2 regions of the Pediococcus acidilactici genome follow, and region 2 is predicted to be linked to the other one. Evidence: predicted binding sites of a transcription regulator. Region 2 holds the regulator's gene; the other holds the start of a gene.
What was found. The regulator CtsR, encoded in region 2, represses protease genes until heat stress. The targets are predictions, from matches to a motif close to TTGGTCAAAAAAGGTCAAANA.
Positions count from the first base shown of each region.

Region 1: I6H64_RS05990 (ATP-dependent Clp protease ATP-binding subunit) is a predicted target of CtsR. The motif match lies at 3,578-3,598, and genes of this name have one in related genera.

Region 1 is NZ_CP066046.1:1,184,089-1,191,483, reverse strand. It holds gene I6H64_RS05995 (GMP reductase) at 109-1,086, shown strand; gene I6H64_RS05990 (ATP-dependent Clp protease ATP-binding subunit) at 1,310-3,517, opposite strand; gene I6H64_RS05985 (hypothetical protein) at 3,732-3,920, shown strand; gene I6H64_RS05980 (phosphocarrier protein HPr) at 4,063-4,329, shown strand; gene ptsP (phosphoenolpyruvate--protein phosphotransferase) at 4,329-6,053, shown strand; gene I6H64_RS05970 (alpha/beta fold hydrolase) at 6,126-6,899, shown strand; gene I6H64_RS05965 (glycosyltransferase family 4 protein) at 6,985-7,395, shown strand, end outside.
Region 2 is NZ_CP066046.1:219,365-226,759, reverse strand. It holds gene I6H64_RS01125 (ATP-dependent Clp protease ATP-binding subunit) at 1-1,876, opposite strand, end outside; gene I6H64_RS01120 (CtsR family transcriptional regulator) at 1,903-2,367, opposite strand; gene spxB (pyruvate oxidase) at 2,605-4,410, opposite strand; tRNA gene I6H64_RS01110 (tRNA-Pro) at 4,745-4,818, opposite strand; tRNA gene I6H64_RS01105 (tRNA-Arg) at 4,888-4,961, opposite strand; tRNA gene I6H64_RS01100 (tRNA-Arg) at 5,158-5,231, opposite strand; tRNA gene I6H64_RS01095 (tRNA-Gly) at 5,248-5,319, opposite strand; tRNA gene I6H64_RS01090 (tRNA-Thr) at 5,324-5,396, opposite strand; tRNA gene I6H64_RS01085 (tRNA-Leu) at 5,407-5,488, opposite strand; tRNA gene I6H64_RS01080 (tRNA-Val) at 5,523-5,595, opposite strand; gene serS (serine--tRNA ligase) at 5,835-7,115, opposite strand.

The DNA of each region.
Region 1 (7,395 bases), 960 kb from region 2:
TATTAGGTGAGAAAACGAACTTTTTAAACTTGTTTTGTTGATAAAGTTAGTGTATATTATTGCTTGGTGGCGATTGGCCATTAATTTAATCAATTCGAGGGGACCAGAATGAAAGTATTTGATTATGAAGACATTCAACTAATTCCAGCTAAGTGTGTTGTTCGCAGCCGTAGTGAATGTGATCCAACAGTTGAATTGGGAAAACATACGTTTAAGCTACCGGTAGTGCCGGCTAATATGCAGACCATTATCAACGAAGAAATTGCGGAAAAGTTAGCGGCAGATGGCTATTTTTACATCATGCACCGTTTTGAACCAGAAACTCGGTTAGCTTTTGTCAAAAAAATGAAGGCTAAAGGATTGATTTCTTCTATTAGTGTGGGTGTTAAAGACGGCGAATACGACTTTATTGACGAATTAGCTGCTAAGAATTTAGTCCCTGACTACATTACGATTGACGTGGCCCACGGGCATGCGCAAACTGTAATTGACATGATTCATTACATTAAAGAAAAATTACCAGAAAGTTTCGTGATTGCTGGAAACGTCGGGACTCCTGAAGGGGTTCGTGAACTAGAAAGTGCCGGCGCGGACGCAACTAAAATTGGAATTGGACCAGGAAAGGTCTGCATTACTAAGTTAAAGACTGGCTTTGGAACCGGCGGCTGGCAGCTATCAGCTTTACGTTGGTGTGCAAAAGTTGCTCGTAAGCCACTGATTGCCGATGGCGGAATCCGGAACCACGGGGACATTGCAAAATCAATTCGCTTTGGGGCAACCATGGTGATGATTGGTTCGTTATTTGCAGGACATATCGAATCACCAGGGGAAACCAAGGTGGAAGATGGTGTCACCTATAAGGAATACTTCGGTAGTGCTTCTCAATACCAAAAGGGAGAGGCGAAAAACGTCGAAGGAAAGAAGATTTGGATTCATCAACGCGGACATTTAGCGGATACGTTGAAGGCAATGCGAGAAGATTTGCAGTCGGCGATTTCATATGCGGGAGGACGCGATTTGGAATCGATTAGAAAGGTCGACTACGTAATTGTGAAGAATTCGATTTTTAATGGGGATATATTATAAGAGTGCTCTGAAACCTGGGCAGCTTTTGAGGATTAACGAAGTTAAGGCGTTGATTGCGGTTTAGGCAATCGGCGCCTTAATTTGGTTAACCGGAAAAAGCTAGGTTCCAGAGCACGTTTCGGCTACGCAGCGACTCAAAAGCCCACCAAACAGAACAAAAAAACGGGGCCAGAATTTCAGCAATGAAATCCTGGTCCCATTTTTAAAAGAAACTAATCAGAAATTATTTTTTGTCGTCAGGGGCAACTTCAATCTTGTCGTCCTTGATGCGAGCAATTAATTGTTTTTCACTTGGGTGATCGAGGTAGAAGTCCGCGATCCGATCTTCAATTTGCTCTTGGATGACCCGCCGCAATGGCCGAGCACCCATCTTAGGATCGTATCCAAGTTCGACAAGGCGTTCTTCCACTGGTTTGGTAACGTTCACGTGCAAGCCTTGGGTTGCTAGCATCTTGTTAACGTCGGCAATCATCAAGTCCACGATTTGCATTAGGTTATCCTTAGTCAACGCGTGGAATTCAACGATGTCGTCAAACCGGTTAAGGAATTCAGGCTTGAAGTAGTTGCCAAGTTTGTCGAGTACGGAATGGGTCTTACCTTGCATTGCCGCACCGAAACCAACGTCGGCTTCAACGTCGCCTGATCCAGCATTAGAAGTCATGATGATGATCGTATCCTTGAAGCTGACCGTCCGACCTTGTGAATCAGTCAAACGACCGTCGTCAAGAATTTGTAAGAACATGTGCATCACGTCTGGATGAGCTTTTTCTACTTCATCAAGCAAAATCAAGCTGTAAGGGTGCCGCCGAACTTGTTCGGTTAATTGGCCAGCTTCTTCGTAGCCCACGTACCCTGGAGGCGAACCGATCAATTTAGATATTGAATGTGGCTCCATATATTCACTCATGTCAAAACGAATCATGGCATCTTTGGAACCAAAGAGTTGATCAGCTAATTGTTTAGCCAATTCAGTCTTACCAACTCCGGTAGGACCAACGAAGAGGAACGAACCGATTGGCCGTCCGGTTCCGTTAAGTCCGATCCGGTTTCGCCGAATTGCTCGAGAAATCTTATCAACTGCTTCGTCTTGACCAATAACATGCGCTTTTAAGTTGCTAGCAAGGTTTTGCAACTGTTCTTGCTCTTGTTTTTGCAAGTCGCCGACCGGAATGTCCGTCTTTGATTCGATGATCTTTTCCATATCCTCTGCGGTAATGGTTGGTTCATCTTCCTTATTAGTTGCGCCATCCTTGTTCTTTTCTAACTTAGAAACTTGGTCACGGTAGTAGGCTGCTTTTTCGTAGTCTTCCGATTCCAGAGCCTTCTTCTTTTCAGCTTCGGCTTCGTCAATTTTCTTTTGAATGGTTTCCGGATCCGCTACGTTGATGGTTAAGTTCTTCTTTGAGCCGGCTTCATCAAGAAGGTCGATTGCCTTATCTGGCAAGTACCGGTCTTGAATATACCGTTTAGACAACTTAACCGCCGCCACGATCGCGTCGTCAGTGTAGTGAACGTGGTGGTAATCTTCGTACTTCTTTTGGATACCTTTCAAAATCTTGATTGCTTCTTCTTCACTAGGTTCGTCGACTTGAACGGGTTGCAACCGGCGAGCAAGCGCCGCATCCTTTTCAATGTCCCGGAACTCTTTCAAAGTGGTGGCTCCGACCAGTTGGAAGTCACCCCGTGCAAGGGCAGGCTTCAAAACGTTTCCGGCGTCCATGCCGCCTTCCGCATTTCCGGCACCTACAATTTCGTGAATTTCATCAATGAAGACGATTAAGTCCGGATTATTTTGAACTTCCTTCATTAATTCCTGCATCCGTTGTTCGAATTGACCACGAATTCCGGTGCCTTGAACTAATGAAACGACGTCCAAACGAATAATTTGCTTATTCAATAATTTTTGTGGTACTGAGCCTTCCACAATCCGTTGTGCCAGACCTTCAACTACCGCAGTTTTACCAACTCCGGCTTCACCAATTAAAACCGGGTTGTTCTTGGTCCGTCGATTCAAAATTTCAATAACGCGTTCAATTTCTTTATCACGACCGATCACGGGGTCGATCTTTCCTTGTTTTGCTAAATCTGTTAAGTTTAAACCGTATTGGCCTAGAAGAGAGCTTCCGTTACCGCCGTTAGGGTTGTTTCCACCGCCGCGGCCTGCTTGAGTAGGGGGAACTTGTTGTCCGTACATATCTTCCGGACGACTTACGTTGCCACCTTGCATTGCACGGAAAATGTCGTCTAAGTTACCAAATCCAAATGGATCTTGTGCCATACGCGCACCTCCATTTCCATTATTGTTATTAAGTTGTTGGTTCTTCAAAAGTTGATAGCAATTTTGACAAAGGTTAACCTCTGTCCTTCGACCATTCACGTTAGTATATAGATGAATGGTTGCTTCGTTCTTATGACAATTTTGACAAAGCATGTGCTGTCTCCCTTCTATAATGAAGTTATGAAAGAAACTAATCAGCCATTACGTCAAAAAAGTTTGACCAATATTGACCATAACTAAATTATACACGCTCTTTTAAATTGTGCAAGGAGTTTGATTCAAAATTGGAAAAAGTTATTGTGGAGGCGCCAGTATTGTAAAAATTAGTATAAAGGTATAGAATAAATAAGCTAAATGAGGTGTTAAAATGCGTGATTATTTGAAGCTTTTAAATGATTTAAAAGATGGGGTACTCGATGAGTTAACGATCACTGCTGAAGAGTTTCAAGACTTCCAACCGGTTTTTATGGATTTTCCGGAACGCAAGCAGCTGATCGGTGAAGCCCAGCGTGGCGGAACAATTACTTACCGCTACGAGAATAACAAAAAACAATAAGGTAGTTGATTTTTGTTTTATGTAAGGGCTTGCTTTAAGGCTCGTAAATTGATATTATCTTGTCAAAGGCTTGTAAATGGATGACGCGACAAGCAACTTCATTTATAGCAAAATTTAGTGTTACTAAGGAGAGAAATATATTATGGAAAAACGCGACTTTCATGTAATTGCAGAAACAGGTATTCATGCTCGTCCAGCAACATTGTTGGTACAAGCAGCAAGCAAGTTCAACTCGGACATTCAATTAACATACAAGGACAAGTCTGTTAACTTGAAGTCAATCATGGGTGTAATGTCACTTGGTGTTGGCCAAGGCGCAGACGTTACAATCTCTGCTGACGGTGACGACGAAGCTGACGCAATCGCTGCACTTGAAGACACAATGAAGAAAGAAGGCCTTTCCGAATAATGACTGGGACATTAAAGGGTATAGCAGCTAGTGATGGAATTGCCATCGCTAAAGCTTACTTAATGGTGGATCCCGATCTTTCTTTCGAAAAGAAGACTATTACGGATGTCGATGCTGAAATTAATCGTCTCCATGATGCTTTAGAACAGTCTAAAAAGGAACTAACCCTTATTAAAGCTAAAGCTGCTGAAAATCTTGGAGCTGAAGAAGCAGAAGTTTTTGAAGCTCATCTAACGATTCTTTCAGATCCAGAGTTGATTGGTAACATTGAAGATAAGATCAAAAATGATACCATCAACGCTGAAGAAGCTACAAAAGAAGTGACTGACAATTTCATCGCGATGTTTGAAGCAATGACCGACAATGCTTACATGCAAGAACGGGCTGCAGATATTCGTGACGTTACTAAACGGTTGATGAGTCACTTACTTGGTGTTGAATTGCCAAATCCAGCTTTGATCGACTCCGAAGTCATCATTGTTGCTCACGATTTAACACCTAGTGACACGGCCCAATTGGATCGTCGTTACGTTAAAGGTTTCATCACTGATATTGGTGGACGGACTTCACATTCGGCCATTATGTCGCGGACCTTGGAAATTCCTGCGGTAGTGGGTTCTGAAAAGGCTACTACTAGCGTTAAGCAAGGCGATATGATGATTGTCGATGGTTTAACTGGGGATGCGCTAATCAATCCTTCCGATGATGAAATCAAAGAATACGAACAAAAGAGTGCAGATTTCAAAGCTCAAAAAGCTGAATGGGAAAAGTTAAAGAATGAACGGACCGTTTCTAAAGACGGCGTTCACTTTGACTTAGCTGCTAACGTTGGTACTCCAGATGACTTACAAGGTGTTCTGGATAACGGCGGTGAAGCAGTTGGTTTATTCCGTTCTGAATTCTTGTACATGAATGCTTCTGAATTACCTTCTGAAGATCAACAATTTGAAGCTTACAAAAAAGTTGTTGAAGGAATGAATGGTAAGCAAGTTGTAGTTCGGACTATGGATATTGGTGGAGATAAGGACCTTCCTTACTTACCATTACCTGAAGAAATGAATCCGTTCTTAGGCTACCGGGCAATCCGGATTAGTTTAGACCGCACGGATTTGTTCCGGACCCAATTACGGGCTCTTCTTCGTGCTTCAGCATACGGTAAGCTAGCAATTATGTTCCCAATGATTGCTACGGTAGCTGAATTCAAGAAGGCTCGGGCAATTTACGACGACGAGCGTCAAAAAATGATCGATGCAGGTACTAAGGTTGGTGAAATCCAAGTCGGAATGATGATGGAAATCCCAGCAGCTGCAATGATCGCTGATAAGCTCGCTAAGTATGTTGATTTCTTCAGTATCGGTACAAATGATTTGATTCAATACTCATTTGCTGCAGACCGTGGTAACGAAAAGGTTTCATATCTTTATCAACCATACAACCCATCACTGCTTCGTTTGATTAAGCAAACGATCGATGCTTCCCATGCGGAAGGCAAGTGGACCGGGATGTGTGGTGAAATGGCTGGCGATCAAATCGCTGTACCAATTCTAATGGGTCTTGGTTTGGATGAATTCTCAATGAGTGCTACTTCAATTTTGAAGACTCGTTCATTGATGAAGAAGCTAAGCACGGACGATATGAAGAAGTTAGCTGAAAAGGCTATCACAGAAGCGGAAACTAACGAAGATGTAATTAAGTTAGTTGAAGAAACTGTTAATAACAAGTAAGCTGAATAAGTTAACTGGGAACCGTTGACCATTGGGTCGCGGTTCCTTTTTGTTTTATATAAGGAGCGACGTATGGAATTTATACTAAAAACTGGAGAAACCATCTATTACGAAGACCAAGGAGAAGGGATCCCCATCCTGTTTTTAACGGGCTTTGGTGGAAACACGGAAATTTGGTCGGGACAAGTTAATTTCTTCTTACAACATGGTTACCGGGTGATTCGGTTGGACTACCTTAACCATGGTCGTTCGGACCGGGTTGACTATGATTTGAAGATTGGCGATTTGGCTGACGAAGTACTTCAATTAGTGGATGCCTTAGAGATTAAAGAACCAATTGGAATTGGCAATTCGATGGGGGCCGCTGTTTTATGGAATATTTTATCGATCCGGGGCTGGGATTTTGTTAGCAAGGCTATCTTCGTTGATCAATCGCCTAGAATGATGAACGATGATCAATGGCATTACGGTTTTAAAAATTTAAGCGAAGCTAACTTTGAACAACTGATGAGCGAGCCTATTTTACGGCCAGCTTACCGCCGAATTGAGGGGTACGTTTATAAGAATTCTAAGGCCATTGATTCTAAATATCCTTTTTCACAGCCTAAAAACCGTTCTTTAGTGAAAGGACACGCGAGAAAGGATTGGCGTCCGGTTTTGCGAGCAGCCACAAAACCAGTATTGTTTATCTTAGGGGAAAAGAGTCCGTTCTTTAATCCCCAGATGGGGGATGCACTTAAACAGCTCAATTCCCGTATTCAAGTGGAGGTAATGCCAAACGTTGGCCACATTCCGATGGCAGAAGAGCCCGCCCAATTCAACCAACTAGTTTTACGTTTTTTATAAGGTAGAGGCAGCTGTTTGCATATCGCATTTTAAACCAATATAATTAGAGAAAGTAGTTTAATTAGGACAAAGAGGGAGATTCGCTGTGAATATTGGACTGTTTACTGACACCTATTTTCCACAAGTTAGTGGGGTAGCAACGTCAATTAAAACGCTGCGTGATCAGTTAGAAAAACAGGGACATCAAGTTTATATTTTCACGACGACGGATCCGAAAGTTGATACAAACGTCTATGAACGGAACGTATTTCGTTTTACTAGCATTCCGTTTGTGTCATTTACCGACCGTCGAATTGCAATCAGTGGGTTTATTCGTGCTACTCAGATTGCTAAGGAACTTAACCTTGATATTGTCCACACCCAGACGGAGTTTTCCTTAGGTTGGATGGGAAAGTTTGTTGCTAAAGCTTTGAAAATCCCGGTAATCCATACGTACCACACGATGTATGAGGATTATTTACACTATGTGGCCAACGGGAAATTACTCAAGCCGTAC
Region 2 (7,395 bases):
CTTCATCAAATAAGACTACCGAGTATGGCTTTCGCCGAACTTGTTCGGTCAGTTGGCCACCTTCGTCATAGCCAACGTATCCAGGAGCCGAACCTACTAACCGGCTGGTGCTAAAACGTTCCATGTATTCCGACATGTCAATCCGGATCATGTTATCTTCTGAACCAAACATTACGTTAGCAAGGGTCTTCGCCAGCTCCGTCTTCCCTACCCCAGTTGGGCCAAGGAACATAAATGAACCAATTGGTCGTTTAGGATTTTTCAATCCGGACCGGGCCCGTCGGATTGCCCGAGCTACTGAAGAAACGGCCTCGTCTTGCCCAATTACGTGTTCGTGCAAGATTTTTTCTAAGTTAACCAACCGTTCCGATTCAGATTGCTTCATTTGAGTAACCGGCACCCCGGTCCAATCGGAAACAATTTGAGCAACGTCTTCACCAGTTTCTTGTAACTTATATTCAACTGGCTGTTCCGCTTCTGCTTGCCGGGCAGCTGCTCGTTCGACCTTTTTCCGCAGTTTCATTTCCTTTTTCCGAATTTCGGCCGCGGTTTCAAAGTCTTGGCGGTCAATGGCGGCTTCCTTATCTGCCTTCAACCGAGCTAACTTATCTTCGTCAGTTTCTCGTTTACTCTGCTTTTCGGCAGCGTCGATTCGAATCTTAGCGGCTGCTTCGTCAATTAAATCAATCGCCTTATCAGGAAGGAACCGATCGGAAATGTAACGAGCCGACAAGTTTACCGCCTGTTGAATTGCTTCATCAGTAATCCGAACTTTATGGTGTTCTTCATATTTTGGCCGGATTCCTTGTAAAATTTGGACTGCTTCTGCTTGGGTAGGTTCATCAACTTCTACCTTGGCAAACCGTCGTTCTAAAGCTGCATCCGCTTCAATATATTTTTGATATTCATTTAGGGTTGTCGCCCCGATGGTTTGTAGTTCTCCACGCGCTAACGCCGGTTTCAAGATGTTGGAAGCATCAATGGCACCTTCCGCACCACCAGCCCCGATTAAGGTGTGCAATTCGTCAATAAATAGGATAACTTTGCCATCTTGGCGAATTTCTTCGATAACCTTCTTCAAGCGGTCTTCAAATTCGCCCCGGTACTTGGTTCCCGCAACCAACGCACCCATTTCAAGCATCATCAAGCGTTTGTTTTTCATATCTTCAGGCACGTCATCGGCAATGATTCGTTGTGCGAGACCTTCCGCAATCGCCGTTTTACCAACTCCAGGTTCCCCAATCAATACCGGGTTGTTCTTGGTTCGCCGACTCAAAATTTGAATAACCCGTCGGAGTTCGTTTTCTCGCCCGATCATTGGGTCAATTTTGCCGGCTTCCGCCATGGCAGTTAAATCCCGGGCAACCGAATCCAACGTTGGAGTTCCCTTCGTTGTCGTCGCCCGTTGCTTAGCACGCCGACTTTGGGTTGCTGGGTTAACCCCCAGCTTACGTAACGTTACTTTACGGACGTCCGCAACGTCAGTATCCAACGCTAACAGAACTCGCGAAGATAAGATGGTCTCATCTTGAATCAGCGCTAATAGAATGTGTTCTGTACCAATCTTAGCAGCTTTTAATTGCCGCGCTTGGTCTCCCGCATTCGCTAAAATCTCTTTAGCCTTTGGCGAATATGGCAAGTAATCATTTTTGGTTAAGCGTAAGTTGCCGTAACCCGTAAACTGCTCAATTTCTTCAATTACATCAATTTCGGTGACATTAAATTGTTCTAACACACTGTGGGCAACGCCGTTGTTTTCAATCGTTAGTGCTAATAGTAAATGCTCCGTTCCCACCGCGGGATGTTTAAACCGTTTGGCTTGCTCTTGAGCAATAATTAACACGTTGCGTGCGCTAGGAGTAAATAAATTTTCCATTGTCCACCTGTCTTTCTCTAAACTCGTTACTCATATCGAAGGTGATTTAAAACTCCGATAATGATTTTTGCGCGAATCTGGTCTTCTAGTTTCCGATCGCCAATGTTTAAGGTACTCTTGGCAATTGTTGCAGCTAGTAGATTAGCTTCCCGCTTACTTAAAACCGCATCTTCATATAAACTGCTTAAAATAGAAATTGCGTCTCGTTCATTAATTGAATCGCCAATCACCCGGATCAACGAATCTAATACGTCAATATCATCTAGCAATTTAACTTTTTCAATCCGGATATAGCCACCGCCGCCGCGCTTACTTTCAACTAAATAACCGTTTTGGATGGTAAACCGGGTTTTAATTACGTAGTTAATTTGGGATGGTACTACGTCAAACTGATCCGCAATTTCAGAACGCCGAATCTCAACTTCCTCCGAATCAGCTAAAATTTCTTTCAAGTATCGCTCGATTATATCCGAAATATTCTGTCCTTGCATAACGACCACCTCTCCCTACTTTGACTAATATTGACTATTATTATACGAAACTGGTCGGCAATTGTAAAAGATATTGTTCAAAATTATCGGTATTAACCGGTTTCACGGTATTTTTCCGTTCTTGGGCTAAGAGCACAAAAAGAAGTGGCGTTTAGAATTTAATTAAATTCCGCTTCCACTTCTTTTCTGAAGGTTTCTATCTTATTTTAAATGAGTTTAAAATGCAAGCTTAGTAAACTATTTTTCCACACCAAACTTAGCAAAGTAATCCGTTAACGGCTTCAATTCGGCTCCATCGTAGTCGCTAAAGAAATCACTGACTGACTTTTCACCGTGGGTTGCTTGATAAGCAGCCGAGATCTTTTCGGTGAAGTTTGCCGCTTGATTGTCGAATTCCAATTCTTCAACAGGCAATCCCCGTTGGTCGGTAATTTTAGCATCAATTACTACTGGTTCGCCAGCTTTTTGATATTCTAACGCCTTATCAAAGGCCGCTGGTAATTCATCTAAGGTTCTAATTGTAATTCCCTTTGCACCCATCGCTTCCGCAATTTTGGCATAGTCAGCGTCTTCAAGATCAATTCCAGAATGATTCATTTGAATATCATCTTGTTCTGACTTAATAAAGTTAAGGGTTTGGTTAGAAGTGATGATGTTAATAATTGGCAAGTGGTATTTCACTTCGGTCAACAAGTCGTGAATTACCATTGAAGCTGCCCCATCTCCTGAAATACTAAACACTTGCCGGTCTGGATATGCAAGTTTTGCTGCGATTGCAGCCGGAATTCCGTAGCCCATCGTGGCAAATAATGCAGAAATCGTCCACTGCTTATCGCCCTTCAAATCAAGGAAGCGGAAGGAGTTGATGATGTTGTCACCAGTATCAATGCCAAAGACCGCATCTTTATCCGCAATCCGGTTAATTTCCCGATAAATTTGTTCGTAAGATAGCGGACCGTCCGCCTTCTTCATTAACTTATTCAAGTATGCTTTCCAATCTTGCATGTCGGCAACCGTTGCTTGGTAGAATGGCCGATTTTCAACAGCTTCGGACCGTTCCAAAACTTTTTCCAAGAACTTGCCCGAATCCGCCCAGATTCCTAAGTCCAAGAAGTGATGACGTCCGAATTGAGATTCGTCGTTGTCAATTTGAACAAACTTGAAATCATGAGTCCGGTAAACTAGGTTGGCAAACGGGAAGTCAGCGCCGAGCGCAATCACTAAGTCAGCAGTTGCAAAGGCTTCGTCAGCTGCCTTGGATGCTGCCCGGTTAGTGGTACCCAAGTTACCTTCCCAATCATCGTCAACCTTACCTTTTGCTAGACCAGTAATGGTTACGGGGATTTGTAGTTTTTCAGCAACTTTCTTCAAGAGATCTTGATGGTCCTTAATTCCGGAACCCACGTGGAAGACTGGTCGTTTAGCTTCGCGAACCATCTTCAAGAATTGATCTACTTCTTCGTCAGTTGGTGTTTGTTTAGGAGTTTGCTTTTCTAATAACGCAGTCGAAGCATAATTTACGTCCGGAATCTGAACGTAACCGAAATCATTAGGAATTACCACTACCGCTGGTCCGCGGTTTTTGTACGCTGCCCGAATAGCCTTATCAACCACGTATGGAAGACTTTCCGGGGTCATTACGCAGCGGTCATAAACGGCCACGTCCTGGAACATTGGAACTTCAGGAAATTCCTGGAAGAAATCGTAATTCATGTTGCTATGAGGTACTTGCCCAACTAGTGCCAACACGGGGGTATGGTCTTCCTTAGCGTCATATAAACCATTCAACATGTTAACCGCACCGGGACCTGCTGAACCAAAGGCAACTCCAATCTTGCCGGTTAGCTTTGCTTCAGCAGCGGCAGCGAGGGCGCCAACTTGTTCATGGCGAACTTGCACATATTGGATTCGATCCTTTTCTAGGTCTAAAGCGTTCATTGTTGAATTAAACGAACCACCTGGATATCCAAAAACACGTTTAATATCCCAAGCCTGAAGGACTCTTAACATTGCGACACTTGCTGGTACAGTCTTTTCACTCATCTAAACTTACCTCGATTTTTTATTTGTAATGATGTAACCGATTACAAATATTAATTTACAACTATACTTACTTTATGTCAACATTTTTGTCTGCGCTAACGAATATCGTGGATTTTAAGCACCCTGTTTCGGATTTTTTCCCTAGATAAATTCATCTCATAAGTAATCACTTACCCTAACTAATTCCGCAACAGGTACTGGAAACTTCCGCTCAGGCTCAAAAATAAAAAGCATTTTCCAAGAACTTAAAATTCTTGCAAAACGCTTTTTATTTCGGTGACTTGGGTAGTGACCAATATGATCAAAAAGTCACTTTATTCGCTTAATCGATAAATCGGGAAAACAGGATTTGAACCTGCGACCCCCACGTCCCGAACGTGGTGCTCTACCAAGCTGAGCTATTTCCCGAGCAACTTCGTATTAGAAGCTTAAAAATGAAAAAGCACTACTCAGCCATGCTGACCAATGCTTAATCAATGCACCCAGTAGGACTCGAACCTACAACCTTCTGATTCGTAGTCAGACACTCTATCCAGTTGCGCTATGGGTGCAAATAATCAATCGTTAAGAATACTCGCAAGAGCCTTCCAGCACTTAAAAATTATATCACAAAACTTAATTTTCGCAATCGCTGTTTTTCACAATGGCGCACTTTGCCAATTAGGCAATTTCAAAATAATCCGAATCTCCCGTCACGTTGGTTCAGGACACAAAAAAACGCCAATCCAACGATTGACGTTTAAAGGATGCACCCAGCAGGAGTCGAACCTGCAACCTTCTGATTCGTAGTCAGACACTCTATCCAGTTGCGCTATGGGTGCATAATTATTAAGTTAAAGCGGAAGACGGGATTCGAACCCGCGACCCCCACCATGGCAAGGTGATGTTCTACCACTGAACTACTTCCGCAAAATGCCGACTAGAGGATTCGAACCTCCGACCCTCTGTTTACAAGACAGATGCTCTGCCAACTGAGCTAAGTCGGCTTAATCCCTATGCGGGCGAAGGGATTCGAACCCCCACACCTTTCGATACAAGAACCTAAATCTTGCGCGTCTGCCAATTCCGCCACGCCCGCATGTAACATTTAAAACCACTGAGAATAATCTCAATGGAGGATACAGGGCTCGAACCTGTGACCTCCTGCTTGTAAGGCAGATGCTCTCCCAACTGAGCTAATCCTCCATAAACCTCGTGAACACATTTATATATAATACGGATTAAACCATTAGTTGTCAATCACTTTTTTAAACTTTTTTTCGAAACTCTAAATTAAACCGTTTGCTACGAATGATTGCCCACTACATCGGCACGTAAAATGGTTAAAAAAATAAGGATTAACCTTCTGCAATAAAAGATTAATCCTTATTTATAAGCATCTTGGATAAAACACCAAGCCCTGCCGTTATTTTTAACCTAAATTATTAATTTTTACCAATTACCTTGGTTCCTTGCATATATGGCACCAAAACGTCTGGAACGGTAACCGTACCATCTTCATTTTGGTAGTTTTCCAAAATTGCGGCTACCGTCCGGCCAACAGCAAGTCCCGAACCATTTAACGTGTGGACATACTGTAACTTACCATTTTCATCGCGGTAACGAATGTGAGCACGACGCGCTTGGAAATCAGTGGTGTTCGAGCAACTTGAAATTTCGCGGTACTTGTTTTGCGCTGGAATCCATACTTCTAAGTCGTGAGTCATTGCAGCCGTAAAACTCATGTCCCCGGTCGTCAACGTAATCACGTGGTATGGCAATCCTAGCTTTTGTAAAAGGGTTTCCGCGTGGCGCGTAAGTTTTTCTAATTCTTGCCAAGAATCTTCTGGTTTTGTGATCTTAACCATTTCTACCTTATTAAATTGGTGCATCCGGATTAAACCACGGGTGTCCCGTCCAGCGCTTCCTGCTTCCGAACGAAAGGCTGGTGAAAGTGCAGTCACGTTAATTGGCAACTGGTCTTCATCCAAAATTTCATCCCGGTAGAAGTTAACTAATGGTACTTCCGCCGTCGGAATTAGAGTTAGTGGTTCATCTTTAATTTCATAACCAGCGTGCGTTTCCTTAAACTTAGGAAATTGGCCAGTTCCAAACATCGACGCATCATTAACCATGTAAGGCGTGATTTCTTCGGTAAATCCGGCCGCCACGTTTTGATCTAAGAAGAAATTGTAAACTGCACGTTCGAGACGCGCACCATCGCCAACGTAGTAAACAAACCGACTACCAGCAACCTTAGCAGCCCGTTCAAAGTCTAAAATTCCCAAATCTTCGCCAATTTCCCAATGGGCTTTGGGCTTGAAATCAAACTTCCGAGGGGTGCCAAATTTACGTAATTCAACGCTGCCTTCCTCGGTTAAGCTTACCGGTACGTCAGGATGTGGTAAGTTAGGCAAGTGGGCCGCTTGGTCTTCTACTTCCGCAGCAACCTTTTCTAATTGCTCATCGAGTTCTTTAATTTCTTGGCTAACTTTCCGCATTTTTTGAATTGGTTCGTTAGCATCTTCGTGGTTACGTTTCATCTGGGAAATTTGGTCCGAAACGTCATTTCGAACTTTCTTTAAGCTTTCGCTCTTTACAATCAACTCCCGGCGTTGGTTATCCTTTGCCAATAGCTGGTCAATCGTTTCTGGTTGAACCCCACGGGTAGCTAACTTTTCCTTAACTTCATCAGTATGGTTACGAATCATCTTTAAATCTAACATGCAAATTCCTCCTTACTAAAATCAAAATAAAAAGAGCCTCCCTCCCAATTGGGACGAAGAGGCTCTTTTCGCGGTACCACCCAAGTTCACCATTACTGGCGCACTTTCATGATGGTAACGGAATCACCGAATGGCATTACCCATTTGTTTAATCAGCGCCGGAGTTTCGGTTAGCCCTTTCCACCATCCGGACCTCTCTAAAAACCTACTTAAAACGCCTTGTTAACAACTGAACTATTTAATTGTTAACCGTATTATACAAAAAAGATGCAACTTCCGC